4 regions of the Anaerobacillus sp. genome follow, and region 1 is predicted to be linked to each of the others. Evidence: riboswitches for the same ligand, from Rfam matches in the RefSeq annotation. Region 1 holds a riboswitch; each other region holds the start of a gene.
What was found. Region 1 has a riboswitch for lysine ahead of lysA (diaminopimelate decarboxylase). Riboswitches for the same ligand answer to the same signal wherever they lie in the genome.

Region 1 (5,034 bases):
TAATCTATAGTCAGGACCAAAAGGTATTTTCTGGTGGAAGTGGCTGTGCATGTTCTGCTGTTGTCACGTTTAGTCATTTATTTAATGAGATAAAGCGAGGGAACCTAAAACGTGTGTTAATTGTTGCAACAGGTGCCTTATTAAATCCATTAATGGTACAACAAAAAGAATCAATCCCTTGCATTGCCCATGGTGTTTCATTCGAATACGCAAACTAGTTTAAATAATACTGAAATCTTAGTTGAAAGTAGAAAAAATAGGGGGGGAGCGTGGTGGAATATGTTGTTGCTTTTACTGTTGGTGGACTAATTTGTGTAATAGGTCAGTTAATGTTGGACTTTTTTAAGTTTTCCCCCGCTCACGTCATGAGTTCATTAGTTGTCATTGGCGCACTTTTAGACGGTTTCCACCTTTATGATCGGCTTATTGATTTTGCTGGTGCAGGAGCCATTGTTCCAATTACTAGCTTTGGTCACTCTCTTGTCCATGGAGCTATGGCGGAAGCAGAAAAGTCTGGGTTCTTAGGGATCGGTATGGGAATTTTTGAAGTGACATCAGCTGGTATTTCATCAGCAATATTATTTGGCTTTTTAGTAGCTATATTTTTTAAACCGAAAGGATGAAACCATGGGAAATAACAAAAAAAGGGTCATTTTAATAACTGATGGTGATGACTCCGCCAGAAGGGCTGTTGAGATTGTTGCAAAACAAATTGGCGGACGGTGTATCACAAGTTCCTGGGGGAATCCGAGCAAATTATCTGGTGAGGATTTAGTAAATCTAATCAAAAAAACTCCTCATGATCCAGTCTTAGTCATGTTTGATGATTGTGGCTATACAGAAGAGGGGCCAGGCGAGGAAGCAATGCGTTATGTAGCAACGCATAACGATTTGGAAATTATTGGCGCAATTGCAGTGGCTTCAAAAACTCATGATAGTGAGTGGACAAGAGTCGATGTAAGTATTGACCGGAATGGTAATTTGACGGAATATGGTGTGGATAAATTCGGCCTTCCAGATATAGAATTGGGAAGAATTAATGGAGATACAGTATACAATTTAAACGATTTAGCGATACCTTTTATTATTGGGATTGGTGATATCGGTAAAATGGCAGGGAAAGATGATGTTGGGAGGGGGGCTCCGATTACAAGAAAAGCTGTAGAACTTATTCTAGAAAGGAGCAACAACTGTGACTAACGAGATTGTTGAAAAAAACAGTATTGAAAATATAAAACAAAGTGTTTCAAGAAGAATGGTTGAAAATGAGAATTATTTAAAAGAAACGTTAGGGATCGGTACAACCTTCGATATCGGTGTTAGAAAACTTTCGATTTTAGATAAGGAACTACAAATTTATTTTCTAAATGGCCTTTGTGATAGTGCGTTTATTATCGAAGTGCTAAAAGAATTAATGTTTTTGGATGCGACGGAAAAGAAACAAGTTAGAATAAAGGAACAAATTGAAAACCGCTTAACGCATGTACAAGTTGAACGTGTCAAGCTATTGAATGAAGCGGTTGATCAATTACTTGCAGGTCTTATCGTTATTTTAATTGAAGATGAGACAGAAGCAATACTAGTTGATGTAAGAAGTTATCCTGGAAGAGGACCTGACGAACCTGATACAGAGAGAGTTGTTAGAGGTGCTAGAGATGGCTTTACGGAAAACTTAATCGTAAACACAGCCCTAACAAGAAGAAGAATTAGAGATGAACGCTTAAGGCACGAAATTGTTCAAGTAGGTGTTCGATCAAAAACGGATATATGTATTGCCTACATAAAAGATATTGCCGATCCTGAGTACATTGAGACTGTGAAAAAAGAGCTTGAAGGAATAAATATTGACGGAATTTCAATGGCTGATAAAGTAGTAGAAGAATATATTGTTAAACAAGGCTTAAATCCGTTTCCGCTTGTCCGTTACACAGAACGCCCTGACGTAACAGCAACCCACTTACTAGAGGGACATGTCGTTGTATACGTAGATACATCTCCAAGTGTTATTATTTTACCAACGACTTTTTTTCATCATGTCCAACATGCAGAAGAATTTAGGCAAGCGCCTTTAGTAGGGACATTTTTAAGATGGGTCCGTTTTTCGGGGATGATCTTCGCCTTATTCATTTTACCATTATGGCTTTTAATGGTCATGCAACCTAATTTGTTGCCAGAGGTACTTGAATTTATAGGTCCAAACGAAACGACCAATGTCCCGGTATTTGCTCAAATCGTTATTGCCGAAGTAGGTATTGAATTGCTTAGGATGGCAGCTATTCATACGCCTTCACCATTAGCTACAGCGCTTGGGTTAGTCGCGGCATTACTGATTGGAGAAATAGCGATAAATGTTGGTTTATTTATCCCTGAGGTTATTTTGTATGTCGCCTTAGGAGCTATCGGAACTTTTGCTACACCTAGTTATGAATTAGGAATTGCTTTAAAACTTTCACGTTTAGCCCTATTGTTTGCAGTATTTATTTTTAAGGTACCAGGTTTCATGATTGGTGTTACGCTATTAATTTTATTCATGGTTAGTATCAGACCGATGAATACACCCTATCTATGGCCGTTTTTACCTTTTTATCCAAAAGCATTTTTGGACATACTGTTTAGGTTATCAGTACCAATTAAAAAGAAGCGACCTAAAATAGTAAATCCACAAAACACTACAAAGCAATCCGCAAATTAACATATTGCGATAAAAAGATTTTTGTGATAAAGTTTTACGTAATCATTTTCCCTCACTCAAATGGTTTGGGAGTTAGACTAAATATAAAATCCTCATTTTAAATGAGGTAGAGGCGCAAAAAGAATGAGTAAACTGTGGAGCTAGGGAAGCGTTGAAGCAGCTTGAAAGGTCGATTTGCCGAAGTGAAGAAATAGATTTCCCTTTCATTCTTTGCTGGGTCGTTATTGAACAAATAACGGACTGTCACTGCAATTTGCAGTGGAGGACTATCTTTATATATGAGGTTACGAAAGCTTTTATGGCGGATAATGTAACTTGCATTACCGCCTTTTTGTTTAGAAATTATTATTTTGAATATTGAATTTTATATACAGTAAACAGGTATTGTCTATGTATACTTTTGAATTCAACATTCACATTACGGGAGGAGCAAAGTGAATGTACACACATGGGACGAGTAGAATTAATGATTTAGGACATTTAGAAATTGGAGGTGTTGACTCCGTTGATCTGAGTGAACGATATTCAACACCTCTATATGTTTATGATGTGGCGTTAATCAGGGAACGCGCTAGCGACTTTGTTCAAGCTTTTAAGAAGCGCGGCATCAAAGCTCAAGTGGCATATGCAAGTAAAGCATTTAGTTGTGTGGCGATGGCTCAATTAGCTAAAGAACTAGATTTAAGTTTAGATGTTGTATCTGGTGGCGAACTCCATACAGCGCTAGTTGCGGGTTTTCCAGCAGAGAAAATTCATTTTCATGGAAACAATAAAAGTGCTTTAGAAATCGATTTGGCAGTAGAGGCAGGGATTGGCTGTTTTGTTGTCGACAATTTTTTTGAAATAGCTCTACTAAAAGAAGCAGCTCAAAAACATCAGAAAAAAATTACGGTACTTTTACGAATTACACCAGGAGTAGAAGCGCATACTCATGAATATATTTCAACAGGTCAGGAAGATTCTAAATTTGGCTTCGATTTAATTAGTGGTCAAGCTGAAGAAGCGATCATCAAAGTTAGAGACGATGAAGCATTTGAAATGTTAGGCTTCCATTGTCACATCGGTTCACAAATTTTTGAAACTACTGGTTTTATTATGGCTGTTGAAAAAGTGTTCTCATATTTGGCAGAGTGGAAGTCGAAGCTAGACTATGTACCACAAGTATTAAACCTTGGTGGTGGTTTCGGAATACGTTATATCGAGGGTGATACACCCCTCCCAGTTTCCCATTACATTGATGCAACGATTGATGCAGTTGAAGTTCAATCGGCAAAGCTTGGTATCGATATACCTGAAATTTGGATTGAACCAGGGAGATCTCTTGTAGGTGATGCAGGAACAACACTATATACAGTAGGCTCTGAAAAAGAAATTCCTGAAGTTCGTCACTATCTTTCTGTAGATGGTGGTATGACCGATAATTTACGTCCAGCTCTTTATCAAGCGAAATACGAAGCAATGCTTGCTAATCGAAGCAATGATACCAAGCAAGAGACCTATTCTATTGCTGGAAAGTGCTGTGAGAGTGGTGATATGCTAATTTGGGATATCGCTTTACCATTTGCAAAAAATGGTGATATTTTAGCGGTATCTTGTACCGGAGCATATGGCTATTCTATGGCAAATAACTATAATCGCATTCCCCGACCAGCCGTGGTATTTGTAGAGAACGGTCAATCGACGTTAGTCGTAAAACGAGAAACATATAAAGATATTGTTCAGTTAGATTTACAATTGAATGGGGACAGTATTGAAGAATAAGTTTGAAGTGTATTAGCAATAGCTAATGCACTTTTTTGTATGAAAACTAATTTTTGAGTATTAACTATATGCTCTGGATTTCCTTAAACGAGCATCTAAAATTCGTTAGAGTTTTACAGCGAAGAGAAAGGAGAGCCAGCGACTATTTTACATCGTTTGTATTTTGTTTATAAAATGTAGTAAAATGGTTTGAACATGAATGTTACTTCTTTATTGAAAAGAGTAACAGAGTATTTAATTTTGAGGAGGATACATACGTGAAAAAAGGTAGTATTGCTTTTGAAAATGGTGAAAAAATTGTGATAGAGTTCTTCCCTGAGGAAGCTCCAGGAACAGTAGAGAACTTTGAAAAGTTAGCAAACGAAGGTTTTTACAATGGCTTAACTTTTCACCGTGTAATTCCAGGGTTTGTAGCTCAAGGTGGTTGCCCAGTTGGAAATGGAACAGGTGGACCTGGGTATACAATTAAGTGTGAAACTGACGGAAATCCACATAAACATGGACGTGGCTATCTATCAATGGCTCATGCTGGTCGTAATACTGGTGGTAGCCAATTCTTTATTTTATTTGAAGCACAGCCA
Region 2 (5,034 bases), on a different contig from region 1:
TCTAAAGGACTTCGGTCTCTAGATTTATGCTCCTTTTAATGCAGGAACTATTTTTTTCAGGACGAAAACCACTCCAACAAATGCTGCAGCTGCAGCTAAGAAACCGATGATTGCACTTCCTGTTAAACCAAGAACAAGATAACCAACAATGGAAACCCCAGCAATCATTAATGCATATGGTAACTGTGTCATCACATGGTCAATATGATGGCTTCCGGCCCCTGTTGACGATAGGATCGTCGTATCTGAAATTGGTGAACAGTGATCACCAAAGATTGAACCTGCTAAAACAGCTGCTAAAATTGGTAGCATTAATGAAATATCAGTTGCTGCTGCAATGTCACCAGCAATCGGTAATATAATTCCAAATGTTCCCCAGCTTGTTCCTGTTGAAAATGCCATAAAACCAGCAATAATAAATAAGATAACTGGTAAATAGGCTACGCTCATGTTCAGCTTTTTAACAACTTCCTCTGCTAAATAAATACCTGTACCCAGGTCATTAATGATCGTAATAATTGTCCAAGCAAAAATAAGAATGTAAATGGCAGGGAGCATGGATTTAATACCAGCCCATAATCCTAAACCTATATCATTTAATCCAAGCTTTCTTGAGAAGCTCAGTACTAAGGTTACAGCTAAACTTACTAAGCCACCGTAAAGTAGAGCAGCAGCGACATGTGTATTTTCAAAAATCGCTAAAATGGTTGCATCACCATCGGTACCTTGAATACCTGTTGTAATCATAAAGAACACTGTTGCCACGATTAATGTAACGATTGGCCAAATTAAATCGCCAACTTTTCCAACGACAGTAGAAACATCACCTTGATCCCCTGGAACTGGTCCTTTCTTCTTGTCGACAACTTCTCCTGTTTCAATCGCGCGTTGTTCATGAACACGCATTTGGCCTAAATCAAGCTTAAAGTAGACAACTGCTACAACCATTAAAATCGCAAAGATTGCATAAAAGTTCATTGGAGCAATGAGTACGAATGCTTGTAACGCTTCCCACTGCGTAACACTGTGTGTTACTAAAATTCCCCCAATAATCGTAATAATGTAAGCACCCCAGCTCGAGACCGGTGCAATGACACACATTGGAGCTGCTGTTGAGTCCACTAAATACGCCAATTTCGCTCTCGAAACACGGTGGCGATCTGTCAACGGGCGACCGACATTACCAACTGTTAAACTATTGAAATAGTCATCAATAAAAATAATAATCCCAAGTAGAACTGTAACAAGTTGCGCGCCAACTCTTGTTTTAACACGGCTCATTGCCCACTCACCAAAGGCACGACTTCCGCCTGTTACGGCAATTAAAGCAGCAATCATTCCAAGCAGTAATAAGAAGAAGATGATGTATAATTCCCAAGAATTAATCGCCCCTTCATCAATAAAAATCGCAAATACGATCGCAGCAATTTGTTTTACACTGTTGATCAAAACATTGTCTGTTAAACTAATAAAATTCTCGCCACTATTAAAATTAAGCATTAATGCGCCCACAACAATCCCGGCTCCGAGTGATAGTAACACTCTCCGTGTTACTATAACCATCAACAAAGCTAAAACCGGTGGAATTAAACTATAAATTGTTTCTACCATCTTTCTTCCTCCATAAATCAATATTGTAGTAGCTAGTTTTCTAGCCCTAGAAAAAACATAAAGCAACCTTGAATCCCATTCAAGAATGTCGATGTTAGAAGACTTCTTTTGCTGCTCATTCACGATTTTCTGTTCTCAATCCTGAATGAAAATATGGCTAACTTCTTTCACATCGCCGTCATCCACTGCTTGTATAAGAGGGGAACGATAGAACTTAGCCGATGCTTTCAACACAAAAAGGCAGCAATAGAGAAACCTATTGCTACCTTTATACGTAAACAATAATCCCTCACAAAAGTTTAGTAGTCCTCCACAATCAATTTTGGGAAAAAGATTGTGACAGTTCTACACTTATTAAGTGTAGACCCAGCAACAATTATTTCGACGATAATAGTCACTTCGGCAAAAATTCCTTTCAGGTAGCCTTCACAGTTGTCATTCTCTAGCTACTTACTCTTAAGTTTTGCGCCTCTACCTCACCTATAGATGAGGTATTACTTATATTTAGTTGGTTTTAACTTAGTTATTATAACAATCGTACGACAAGTTTTGCAACTGTTAATTATTGTTTATCGCATCGTTTAAGTCTTGTTGATTAATAATTGCTGGCATTGGCATGCTTCCACTACCTTCGCCACCGGCGTGAAAAAATTGTGGTACATCTCCTTGAATATAGATCATTCCAACTGGAATTAACGTTTGCACTTCTTTCGTTTCTGTAGCAAATGGTATGACAATCTTTACGTCTACCGTTATTTCAATCGACAAGCTAATCCACGCATTGTTAATACCAACAGAACTTGCCTCTTGTTTAATCTGTGATTTTACGTCACCAATAGCCGTTAATCTTACAGGTACCTTTGGACCTAGATGAGCAAGTAACGAATTTTGTGTTGCTTGGCCTAGTGGAATCATATGTATAATTCCGTGTTGATGATAGGAGTCTTGATCAACTTCTATCCCGTCAGGAATGGCTAAATCTCCGACTTCCCCTTTTGCAACCTTATTCAAATATTTTTGTACGTTCAAGGTAGTTTCTTGTAATACTCGACCCAAGATTAAAGGATTAAAGTTAGCGGATATGATCCTCCCATTATTGTCCTTTTGGAGATCAATCAAATTATTCATATCAGAGTTTTCAAGGATTTTTTTACTTACAGCCTCATTTATTGCAAGAGTCGCAATTCGCTGCGTTTCAGTGTTTGCAATTGAAATTAACGTTGGTCGGATCCCTTTCTCGACAATGACAAATCCTTGTGCGGTCATTATACAAAAAATTAGAAATGAAATTAATAGTACATATCGAAATGGAAGCGGACCTTTTTGTGGTCTGTATTTTCTTCGCTTTAACATATAAAAATCCCCCTTCACATACTTCATATGTATGCAAAGGAGGACTGGTTCTTAACTAAAATAATGAAATTTAAATTGGAGATGACATATCTCGATATTATTTTTTATCATAAACTCGAAACTCATAACGATATTTATTCTTTTCATCAGGATCGTGTTTTTCGCTCGAGACAAGAAGCCACTGATCATTTAGCTCTCGAAAGAACGTATCACCGGTAAAGCTTTGATCAATAAATGTAAGATAGACTCGGCTTGCATGTGGGAGAAATTGTTCATAAATTTGGGCACCACCGATAATAAACAGATCTTCTTGTTGACTATATTGTAGTGCTTCCTCTAGGGAATGAATGACTTGGCAACCTTCCGCTTGGAACTCTTGATCTCTTGTTAAAATAATATTTGTTCGATTGGGGAGTGGGCGTCCAATTGACTCAAATGTCTTTCTTCCCATGACAACAGCATGACCTGTTGTGGTTTTTTTAAAATAAGCTAAGTCCGCTGGTAAATGCCAAGGCATTTGATTATTTAAGCCGATCACCCGATTTTCGCCTGTAGCGACAATTAAAGAAATCATACGGAAACTTCTCCTTTAATATGTGGATGAGCGTCGTAACCAACTAATTCAAAATCGTCGTAAGTGAACTCAAACACTGATTTCACATTAGGATTTAGCTTCATTTTCGGCAAAGCTTTCGGCTCACGGGTCAGCTGTAGTTTAACTTGTTCTAAGTGGTTTGAGTAGATATGAACATCGCCAAATGAATGGATGAATTCCCCAGGCTCTAAATCACAAACTTGAGCAATCATCAACGTCAACAAAGCATACGAGGCGATATTAAAAGGGACACCTAAAAAGACGTCGGCACTTCTTTGGTACAACTGACACGAGAGTTTTCCTTCGTTCACGTAAAACTGGAACATACAATGACAAGGTGCTAACGCCATATCTTCAATTTCAGCGACATTCCAAGCATTGACGATTAGTCGTCTAGAGTCAGGATTACGTTTAATCTCTTCAATCACATTCGAAATTTGATCAACAGTTTTGCCATTAGCACCTGTCCATGAGCGCCATTGCTTCCCATAAACCGGTCCTAAATCGCCATTTTCATCAGCCCACTCATTCCAAATTCGGACGTTATTTTCTTGCAAATACTTTATATTCGTATCTCCCTTTAAAAACCAAAGAAGTTCATGGATAATGGCCTTTAATGAGAGCTTTTTCGTCGTTAAGAGCGGGAAACCTTCGGCTAAGTCCGTACGCATTTGATAGCCAAAAACACTAATTGTCCCTGTCCCCGTTCGATCTGTTTTCTCTGTACCATTGTCTAATATATGCTTACATAAATCTAAATATTGACGATCCATTAATAACATCCTTTCGCTTTCAATTACTTGATAATAGTACTAGCTACGTTTCGTAACAATACTCTAAATTCTACATGATTTTCACCTTAGAAACTATAAAAAAGCATAGACAGTAAAAAATTAGTGAAGCTCCTAAGATCCTTCACTAATTTAAAATTGCACACTTTATACGAAACGATCCTATTCGACTGCCAGTCTTGTTTCATTCTCGATGATCGTTACATGATGTTCTTTAGCCAAGTCAACTTCATATGGAGAAATTTTAGCTCCAGCATGTTCAAATATGAGAACGAACGGTCTCATCCCGCAAAACTTATTTTGCCTAGAGACGACACCTTTTCGGCCATCACTTAAGTAGACTGTTAGACCATTCGGATAGATCGCAATTGTTTTACTAAACAATTCAACAATTTGTTTATCAAATAAAGTGCCCGCCCCAGCATATAAAATCTCTAACGCTTCATGAGGTAACATTGCCTTTCGGTAGACACGGTTTGAAGTTACTGCATCAAAAACATCAGCAATCGCTAATATTTTTGCATATAGATGAATTTTATCACCAGTAATACCTTGAGGATAACCCGAGCCATTAATCCGTTCATGGTGCTGAAATGCACAATGGGCTGTTAATAACGAAATATTTGGCGCATTTCGGAGCATATCATAGCCCGCTCTTGAATGTTCTTTAATTATGTCAAATTC
Region 3 (5,034 bases), on a different contig from region 1:
AAGGCAAAACTACGGATCGTTAAAAACATAACGGCTAACGTTGTTGTTCGAATTCCGCCACCAACACTCGATGGACTAGCACCAATTATCATTAACCCTGACATAAGGAGAAGTGTCGCCAAACTCAATTGGGAAACTTCCATCGTTGCTAAACCACCACTTCTTGCGGTAGCAGAATTAAAAAGCGAGTAAAAAAGTTGTTGATGCCACTCTAAACCAACATAATAATGGCCAAATTCTAAAGCCCAAATTGACACGAAGCCAAACAAGAAAACTATGAAGTATGTCGTAGTTGTAATTTTAGTAAATAAGCTGAATTTAAAGTTAGGATGATCTTTTGAGAAGTATTGCTTCAGCTCCATTAATACCGGAAAGCCTATCGCCCCTGCAAAAATCAATAATATTGCAATGAATTGCACAAAATAATCATTCGCAAAGGGGATTAGTGATTGACCAGTAACATCAAACCCAGCATTGGTAAACGCACTCAATGATGCAAACGCTCCTTGATAATAAGCTTCACCGACTGTATCAAAATAGTTCAAAAAATACGTTCCAAGGATTAATGCACCAATAAGCTCAATCGCCAAGGCTACAAAAAGGATCCCACGCATTAAATTTACAAGCCCTGAAAAAGTGTTTTGATTTTGGTCGACCATTATTAGCATTCGTTGCGACAAAATGATTTTTCTGCCAAAAATCATCCACACGAATGTTCCAAGAGTCATAATACCTATTCCACCCAACTGAATGGCAATAGCTAGGAAAATAATTCCTAAATAGCTATATGTTTCTGAAACATTGACAACCGTTAGTCCCGTAACACTTACAGCACTAACTGAAGTAAATAATGCTTCAGAATACGTTACACTAACACCTGGTAAGCTTGAAATAGGTAAATATAATAAAAAACTAAATAAAAACATGGCAATGATATATGATATGATAATAATTCGAAACGGGGTTAAAAACTTCCCCTTAGATAAATTCATAAGTATGTACCTCCGGAAATAATTCGGGGTTAGTATACCACAAATTTATGAATGACATATAGTGATTTTTAAATATTCGAGATATAATAACTTAAAAACAAAAAAATGGGGGAGAAAGATGATCTTTAGTCAAAAAAAGACACCTGAGATAGATAAAACAGAGCTACAAATTCCGTTGTTTGGCTATGATCTTTTAAGAAAAGATGTTTTGCCTGATCTTTTAGGGAAAGAACATAACATTATTTTATATTGGGCCGGTAAATCATTAGCAAGGAAATACCCTGTCAGTTCTATCGATGAGATTATTTCTTTTTTTAGTCGAGCTGGGTGGGGTGATCTTACATTAGTAAAGGAAAAAAAATCTGAACTTATTTTTGAACTCACTTCTCATTTATTTATCGATAAAAAAACGGCGATATGCCCACTAGAAGCTGGATTTTTAGCAGAACAAATCCAAGTTATTAAAGGCTTTATAGCTGAGACGAATGAAGAACTTAGAAGTGGAACACCTAAAAAAGTTATCTTCCATGTAAAATGGGATATTCATGATAGAACGGTATAAAGGAAAGAGGCTGTCCGATAGGTATTGCATCTCGAAGTCATATAGAAGTGTACGTTTTGTACATTATCTATTTATAGTAGCCTTGGTGACTGATACTTCTCTTTGGGACAGCCCTTTCTTTTGGTTACTAGAGACTAACTGATTTTTTTAATTTAAACAGGTACATTAATTTTATCTAATTCAAATTCTTCATGGAGTGTCTCAACAGCTTTCACCATTTCACTTTGATCAATTACTGTCGACACTTTAATTTCTGATGTACTTACCATTTTCACTAAAATCCCTTGATTAGAAAGTGCCTTAAACATTTGTCCTGCAACTCCTGGATTGGAAATCATTCCTGAACCAACGATAGATACTTTTGCTAATCCTGTGTCGTGAAGGATTTCTTGGAATTGAAGGTTTTGACGATTTTGTTCGAGAACTTCCAATGTTTCTGTTAACTTTTCAGAAAGAATTGAAAAGGAAATGTTTGTATTCTCACTATCAATAACATTTTGAATAATAATGTCAACATTAATGTTATTTGTTGCTAATGTCGTAAATAGATTTGAGAGTCCACAAATATCATTTGGCATGCCACAAACCGATATTTTTGTCACATTACTTTCGAATGCTAAACCTCTAACAACTAAATTTTCTTCCATTGATACTTCCTCCTCAATCATCGTTCCTTCTTCTTCTACCATGCTTGAACGAACCGTTAATTTCACATGGTAATTTTTTGCGAATTCTACAGCACGAGGATGTAACACTCCTGCACCTAGGTTTGCCAATTCTAGCATTTCATCATAGGAGATCGAGCTTAATTTTCGTGCTGTTTTCACGACTCTAGGATCTGTTGTAAACACCCCCGTCACATCTGTAAATATGTCACAGCGATTAGCATTTAGTCCCGCAGCAAGAGCAACTGCTGTTGTATCCGAGCCACCTCGTCCTAACGTCGTAATCTCGCCATTTTCAGTAACACCTTGAAATCCAGCAACGATAACAATTTTTCCTTCTGCCAAGTGATTACTAATCATTTCTTTTTCAAATTTACGGATACGAGCATTACTATGACAAGCCTCTGTTTGGATGCCAGCTTGCCAACCTGCTAATGAAATTGCTTTGTAGCCCTTCGCCTGTAATGCCATCGTTAAAAGGGAGATCGTTACTTGTTCTCCGGTACTAAGAAGCATATCCATTTCTCGCTTACTCGGATTTTCAGTAATGTCCTTCGCTAATGAGACTAAATCATCTGTTGACTTTCCCATCGCTGACACAACAACGACTACTTGGTCACCGCCTTTAACAGTTTCAATTACTCTGTTAGCTACATGCTTAATTCGATCTACATTTCCAACTGACGTTCCACCAAATTTTTGTACGACTAAACCCATGTGAGTAACATCCTTTCATTTTCCTAAATTCTATCCCAGCCGTTTCTCATAGAAAAGCTAAGAGCTTAGACAATCACTAAAATAAACATTTCCACTGCTGAAATACTTTATAATTTTCCTAAAAAATAAAAAAGCATCAGCAAGGAAAACCCTCACTGATGCTTTAACTAATGTCAAAACAAATAGAAACTAAATAAATGTTCCTGTACGCGTGAGATAGTTCTCCACACAATCTTAGGAGGGATTGTGTGACAGCTCTACATTTCTTAAATGCAGGTCCAGCATAAAAAGTAGTGAGTTACTTTTTAAACTTCGGCAAATTCCCCTTTTTGCTATCTTCACTGGACCTCATCGTCCTCCGATAACATACTATTGGTTTTTGCTCCTCTACCACCACTTCAACTTTTTGAAGTATTGGATATTTAATTAAGTTAGAGTTTACCAGAAAAAGTTTAGGATGACAACAACTTTTCAGCGTTAACGCAAACCTTAGAATTTCATCTAATGTCTCAAAGGACACAGCTTAACTTTCTTGCAATTTCTCTAGCAGCGCTTTTGCTATTTTCTCAGGGATCCCGATCGATCTGAACTCTTCTAAATCTGCTTCTTTCATTTTCTTAACAGAGCCAAAGTGCTTCAATAAGACACGCTTTCGCTTTTCACCTACTCCTTCAATTTCATCAAGAACAGATGCAAATAAACTTTTACTACGAATTTGGCGATGAAAGGTAATGGCAAAACGATGGACCTCATCTTGAATTCTTTGAAGCATGTAAAATTCTTGACTATCCCTTTTTAAAGGAACGACTTCTGGTGGTTCGCCCATCATTAATTGCGATGTACGGTGTTTATCGTCTTTTGCCAAGCCACAGACTGGGATTGATAAACCTAGTTCATCCTCTAGGACACTTTGAGCAGCTGAAATTTGTCCCTTTCCACCATCAATGACAATCAAATCAGGTAATGGTTGCTTTTCTTTTAATAGCCTTAAATAACGCCTTCTAACAACTTCTCGCATTGATTCATAGTCATCAGGACCTTGGACAGTTTTTACTTTATATTTACGGTAACCTTTTCGATTTGGTTTTCCATCGACAAATGAAACCATCGCAGAAACGGGATCAACCCCTTGAATGTTTGAGTTATCGAACGCTTCAATCACATGAGGTGTCCTAATATTCAAGGCAATACCTAGGTTTTCAATAGCTCTAACTGTTTTTGCTTCATCCCGTTCTATTAATAAAAATTTATCTTTTAAGGCCGCTTCAGCATTTTTATTAGCAAGCTCAACTAACTCTTTTTTTGAGCCTTTTTGGGGATGAACTGTGCGTACTTGTATAAATTCACTAGCAAGGTCTTTATCTATCGAGCTTGGAAGAAAGATTTCTTTCGGTTTTAAGTGCTCTTTTTGACTATAGAATTGACCTAAAAATGTTAGAAATTCTTCATCAGCTTCTTGATAAACTGGGAAGAGCGAAACATCACGTTCAATTAACCTTCCTTGTCGAACAAAGAATACTTGAACACACATCCAGCCTTTATTAAAGGCAAAACCAAACACATCACGATCAACATCATCGGCAATTGTCATTTTTTGTTTTTCCATTACAGCCTCAATGTGTTGAATTTGATCACGGTACTCTTTTGCTCTTTCAAACTCTAATGCTTCGGCAGCCCTTTCCATTTTTAACATGAGGTCCTTCTTTATCTCCTTATGACCGCCATTTAAAAAGCGAGTGATTTCCTCAACCATTTGACGGTTTGTTTCTTCACTAACCTCTTGTATACATGGTCCTAAACATTGATTTATATGATAGTAAAGGCAGACACGGTCTGGTAATGTAGAACACTTCCTTAAAGGATACAATCGATCAAGTAATTTTTTCGTCTCACTGGCAGCTGCTGCATTTGGATACGGACCAAAATATTTACCTTTATCTTTTTTTACAATTCTTGTTGTTATCAATCTTGGTTGTTCTTCAAAAGTAACCTTTAAAAAAGGATAGCTTTTGTCGTCCTTTAACATAACATTATATTTTGGATCATATTTTTTGATTAAGTTAAACTCTAAAATTAATGCTTCAAGATTGGAGGACGT
Region 4 (5,034 bases), on a different contig from region 1:
ACTAGAGTCCGAGGACGATGTAAGAAACGTAAGTCCTGACTTTGCCCAATTAGAAAAATTACAAGAAGGATTGGGTGTTTGCGTTACAGCCAAGGGCAGTGAATTCGATTTTGTTTCCAGAGCGTTTTTCCCTAAGTTAAAGGTAAACGAAGATCCAGTAACAGGTTCCTTGCATTGTAGCCTAATTCCACTTTGGGCAAATAGACTAGAAAAAGAAGAAATGGTAGCTAGACAATTATCAAGTAGAGGTGGCACGCTTTATTGTAAACATGAAGATACACGAGTAAAGATGGCTGGAAGAGCAGTCCTATATTCAGTTGCAGAACTAACGGTCGAATGATGAAAATGAAGAAATTAAAATCTAATAAAACTTTTAAAAAAGGAGTGGGGTAATATTATAGCTTAGTTTACTTTAATGGTTCATCTACTGCGCATTTTATTGATAACCCTTTTTGTTATTAATTCCTCAAAGACAAACATGTTAGACTCATACCCATTTTTTAAATTTTTTCTAGTCAAAAGCCCTTTTGTCCTGTACAAGATGTTTGCCCGGTTATAGGTGCATATGATGATGTAAACCTAGATGAAAAGGAGTGCACTATATGTACCCAAGTAATTTTGATAATCAGTTTTACAGCTATCCTCCTCATGGAGACGGAGGATATGAATATCCTCATTATTATGATGAAACTGCCCAAGACGAAAGATTATTTGGCGGTTCTTGGTTCCCATTTTTCGGTGGCCAATTTGGACCTCCAGGGCCTCCACCAGGAGTGCCGGGCCAACCACCTAGACCACCAGGACCTCCGGGACCGCCACCTGGTGTACCAGGCCAACCACCTAGACCTCCGGGACCGCCAGCCCCAGGACCTGGTCAGCAATTTGGACCACCAACGACACCACCACCTGCTTTTGTACCGACACAAACACAACAAATTGGCGTTTTCGCGGTAGATCCAGGAGCGATTAGAGGTTGTTTATATCGATTTACCTATGTATGGTTAACAAACAGACAACAATTTTGGTTCTATCCTACATTTATTGGTAGAAGATCTATCTCAGGCTTCCGTTGGAATGGATGGATGTGGGTATACTTCGGTACTGACTTAAGGAATATTGAGTCATTCCAATGTACGTAAAATAAAAAAACTGGAAGATAGTGGTTGTCCCAAGTATCAATCACCTCACGAAATATATAGAGTTTTCACTAAAAACGACTTCTATATATAAAACGAGTTCGAGGTGCTTTGAAACTTGCGAGACAGCCTCTATTTTTTATTGTGAAAAAAGGCGTAGAGGATGTGAACGGTGACACTCAATGGTATTGGAGAACATGTCGAATTTTTAATGGCAACCATAAATGAGAAATGCATTTTCTAACATTGTTATATTCTTAATGTTATAATAGACAAAAAGTTAAAAAGTGAGGGACGACAATTATGTCAGAAATTGAAAAGTTACCACCAAAAACATGTGAAATAGATAGGTTAGTAACAGGAGCTAGTGATATTGAAAAGATCATTGCAGGTCAGAAAACAGCAGTAAGACGAAATGGCAGATACGCAGATCCAGGCGAAATCATGGTGCTAAACGGAAAGTCATTCAAAGTCGACCATGTATATCGTCAAACGCTAGGCGATCTAACCGATGAAATGGCAAATGATGAAGGGTACGCAACATTAGAAGAGTATAAAATCTCCATCTTATCTTTACATAAAGGAATGCCTTGGCTTCCTACTATGAGAGTTTGGGTTCATGAATTTAGTCCAGTTGAAGAGTAATGACAGATTATGAAGGTTGTCCCATAAGTGACAGTTCACCTCGTGAGGGCAAAATATGTATTGTTTTTAAGTTAAACGCTACATATTTTGCATAAGTGACTGTTACTTAGCTTTGGGTCAGCTTTTTTTATGGTAACAACTAAGAAGTGTGCACTTTGGACAACGACATTTTCGAAAAGGCATATAAAACCCTTCCACGTGACCTTCTCACGTTACCTTCGCGAACGTCGAGGAACAGTAAAAGGCACATAGAAAGCATTTCTCCTGATGGGAAGCTCTCTACGTGCCTTTTTTCACAACTTTTATTTATAGTACTGTAGTTAGTAATTTTGACTTAACGGCACCATGAACAGTTTCTAATTCAGATTCTGAAAGTGGAACTAATGGTAACCGAACGGAACCAACATTTTGGCCGAACATTTCTAGGGCTGCTTTTACAGGAGCAGGATTAGGTGCAATGAACATCGTTTTAATAATTGGTAGTAACTCTCTGTGCAATGATGCCGCTTTTTGCGAATCGCCGTTTTGGAACGCTGTGATCATTTGCTTCATCTCATTTCCGATGATATGTGCAGATACCGAGACAACACCATGACCGCCTATTGCTAGCACTGGTAGCGTAAGACCATCGTCACCGCTATATAAGTAGAAATCATCTGGTGTATTTTGAATGATAGTAGCCATTGCTTCTAAATCACCACTTGCTTCTTTGACAGCGACAATATTCTCAATTTGCGACAACCGAACAATTGTTTCCACTTTGATATTAACGCCACTTCGACCTGGAATATTGTATAGCATAACAGGTAGGTGAGTAGACGCTGCAATTGTTTTAAAATGTAAGTAGAGCCCTTCTTGATTAGGTTTATTGTAATATGGTGCTACGAGCATAATCCCGTCAACACCAGCTTTACTCGCAATTTCTGTTAAATGAATGGACGTTGCTGTACAATTTGTTCCGGTACCAGCAATAACTGTAGCGCGCCCAGAGACAACCTCTACAACGAAAGCAAACAGTTCTGCTTTTTCTTCAATCGATAGGGTAGGAGATTCTCCAGTAGTCCCTGCAACTACAATCCCATCTGTCCCGTTGTCAATTAAATAGTTAACTAATACTCTTGTTGCTTCAAAATCAATTTTTCCTTCTTGGTCAAATGGGGTAACCATTGCCGTTAATAAATGTCCAAAATTCATAAAACACACCTCTATTCAGTAAGTTTTGTAGCCACCAGTCGCGCTAGAATTTTCCAATGTTCGAAGAGTACAGAAGGAGTTTTCAGGTAAGCCTACAGGTGACATAAGTTCTTGAATAGAGCTAAATCACATGATCAACCGCGATGAAAGTAGAAAAAGTAAGCTGAGTTTTTCTACTATTATCACCAAATTATCATTGGCGATAAAACAAAAAGCAACAACGAAGGGAATCGTTGTTGCTAGGATAATAAACATTCACGGTTATTCCAGCGTAAGATAGCCCTCCATATAGTTAAAAAACTATACGACAGTCCTGCGTTTATTCAATCACAGACCCAGTAACTAGTTTCATGAGTACTAATTACTTCGGCAAATCCCCCTTTCCAAACTTTCAACGGAGCTCATTCTCCTCAAAATTTGTACTAATGGTCAATGCGCCTCTATCACTTCAATAAATTGAAGTTAAGAAATATGAACTTTGATCAAAGATACCAAATTCCCACCAGAATTGCAACCTAATCGCCAAAATTCGAAGTAGAATGTCGTAATTTATTTTGCTAAAACGCTCCTAAAATTTTATAAAGACTTAAGCTGATAGGACTAGACTTGGGTTTACGAGCAACGATTCTTTCAAACTTGTCGAAGTTTGCCAAATTGTGCATTTTTTTATTTTTATTTTGAAGGAGTTATAATAAAAGGTGTCGAACTTTGACATATAGAAATAATCAGAAAAAAACGCAAAAAGGGGAAAAATTAGCATGCGTTTAATTACGATAGATCGCTGCCAGCCAGGTTTAAAGCTAGGAAAGACCATCTTTAATTGTAAAGGAAAAGTATTGTTAGCTGAAGGAACCGAACTAACGAGTAGCCTTATAACAGGACTAAAAAAGTATAATATTTTTACAATTCACATTGAGGATGAAGCATCCGAAGGTATTGATATCGTCGAATCAATTCCAGATGAGCTTCGAAACGAAGCCGTCAATGTCATAACCGAAAGCTTAGATACCATTGCAGATTTAAAGACAACAAACCTTCGCGGGATGATGAAATCACAAAGAGCCATTCGCAGTTTCCAAAAAATATTTAGAGATATTTTATCATGCTTAACAGAAACACCAGTTGCCTTAAATCTGTTAGCAACGACGAAAATTCATGAGAATCATTTGTACAGCCACAGCTTAAACACCACCGTGTACGCCTGTCAACTTGCGATTGCTAACGGACTACCAATCAGAAATATTGAAGAGATCGGTTTAGGTGCAATGTTGCACGACATCGGAAAAGTCTACATTTCAAAGGAAATCCTAAATAAGCCTGGAGCTTTAACTCCCGAAGAATATGAACATATAAAAAATCACAGTGAGCTTGGTTTTGAAATACTAAGAAAGGTATATGAAATCCCTTTAACTGTGGCACATTGTGCATATCAGCACCATGAAAGAATTGATGGTACTGGCTATCCACGCGCTTTAAGTGGAGAAAATATTCATAAATACGCTAAAATAGTTAGTGTAGCTGACGTATTTGATGCAGTTACAAGTCATCGTGTCTATCGTCCTTCATTATTACCACATCAAGGACTTGAATTACTCTATTCGGGAAGTGGTACTCAATTTGAACCAAAGCAAATAGAATTGTTTGAAGAGACGATTGCGATTTATCCAGAAGGGCTTACTGTAAAGCTTAACGATGGGCGAATCGGCATTGTCTCCAAATATAATTATCAGTCGGTTCGACGGCCCGAAGTAAGGATTATCAGAGACGAAGAAAATCAAGACATCCCCCCATATGAACTAGATTTAGCCGCAAATGAAAATGTAAACGTAAAAATTATCGAAGCTGATGCATTATTGTAAACGAAAAGATCAATCTATACAGGGGAACTAATTCCCCTGTATTCATAGAAGTAGGAGTGTTTACCTTTTGATATTATTAGACTTTTTTTACGATGAAAATATACTTAAACTTGTTATTGCTGCGATCATTGGGATTATTATCGGATTAGAAAGATCCTTAAAACATAAGCCGGCAGGTCTAAAAACGGCAATGATTTTAA

Region 2: it holds a riboswitch for lysine, as region 1 does, so the genes downstream of both, ACK4M9_RS13730 (Na+/H+ antiporter NhaC family protein) here and lysA (diaminopimelate decarboxylase) in region 1, are expected to answer to the same signal.
Region 3: it holds a riboswitch for lysine, as region 1 does, so the genes downstream of both, ACK4M9_RS12475 (aspartate kinase) here and lysA (diaminopimelate decarboxylase) in region 1, are expected to answer to the same signal.
Region 4: it holds a riboswitch for lysine, as region 1 does, so the genes downstream of both, dapA (4-hydroxy-tetrahydrodipicolinate synthase) here and lysA (diaminopimelate decarboxylase) in region 1, are expected to answer to the same signal.

What each region holds. Positions count from the first base shown of each region.
Region 1 is NZ_JBKBWN010000022.1:33,463-38,496, forward strand. It holds gene spoVAD (stage V sporulation protein AD) at 1-218, shown strand, start outside; gene spoVAE (stage V sporulation protein AE) at 273-623, shown strand; gene spoVAEA (stage V sporulation protein SpoVABEA) at 628-1,200, shown strand; gene ACK4M9_RS20300 (spore germination protein) at 1,256-2,692, shown strand; lysine riboswitch at 2,792-2,969, shown strand; gene lysA (diaminopimelate decarboxylase) at 3,131-4,453, shown strand; gene ACK4M9_RS20310 (peptidylprolyl isomerase) at 4,711-5,034, shown strand, end outside.
Region 2 is NZ_JBKBWN010000009.1:35,130-40,163, forward strand. It holds gene ACK4M9_RS13730 (Na+/H+ antiporter NhaC family protein) at 25-1,611, opposite strand; lysine riboswitch at 1,907-2,093, opposite strand; gene yunB (sporulation protein YunB) at 2,170-2,964, opposite strand; gene folA (type 3 dihydrofolate reductase) at 3,062-3,538, opposite strand; gene ACK4M9_RS13745 (thymidylate synthase) at 3,535-4,332, opposite strand; gene ACK4M9_RS13750 (HD-GYP domain-containing protein) at 4,513-5,034, opposite strand, start outside.
Region 3 is NZ_JBKBWN010000008.1:15,987-21,020, reverse strand. It holds gene ACK4M9_RS12485 (TrkH family potassium uptake protein) at 1-992, opposite strand, end outside; gene ACK4M9_RS12480 (YslB family protein) at 1,111-1,554, shown strand; gene ACK4M9_RS12475 (aspartate kinase) at 1,707-2,936, opposite strand; lysine riboswitch at 3,146-3,334, opposite strand; gene uvrC (excinuclease ABC subunit UvrC) at 3,460-5,034, opposite strand, start outside.
Region 4 is NZ_JBKBWN010000002.1:280,978-286,011, forward strand. It holds gene ACK4M9_RS03470 (PhzF family phenazine biosynthesis protein) at 1-340, shown strand, start outside; gene ACK4M9_RS03475 (hypothetical protein) at 603-1,139, shown strand; gene ACK4M9_RS03480 (ASCH domain-containing protein) at 1,440-1,781, shown strand; gene dapA (4-hydroxy-tetrahydrodipicolinate synthase) at 2,088-2,975, opposite strand; lysine riboswitch at 3,245-3,426, opposite strand; gene ACK4M9_RS03490 (HD-GYP domain-containing protein) at 3,734-4,834, shown strand; gene ACK4M9_RS03495 (MgtC/SapB family protein) at 4,902-5,034, shown strand, end outside.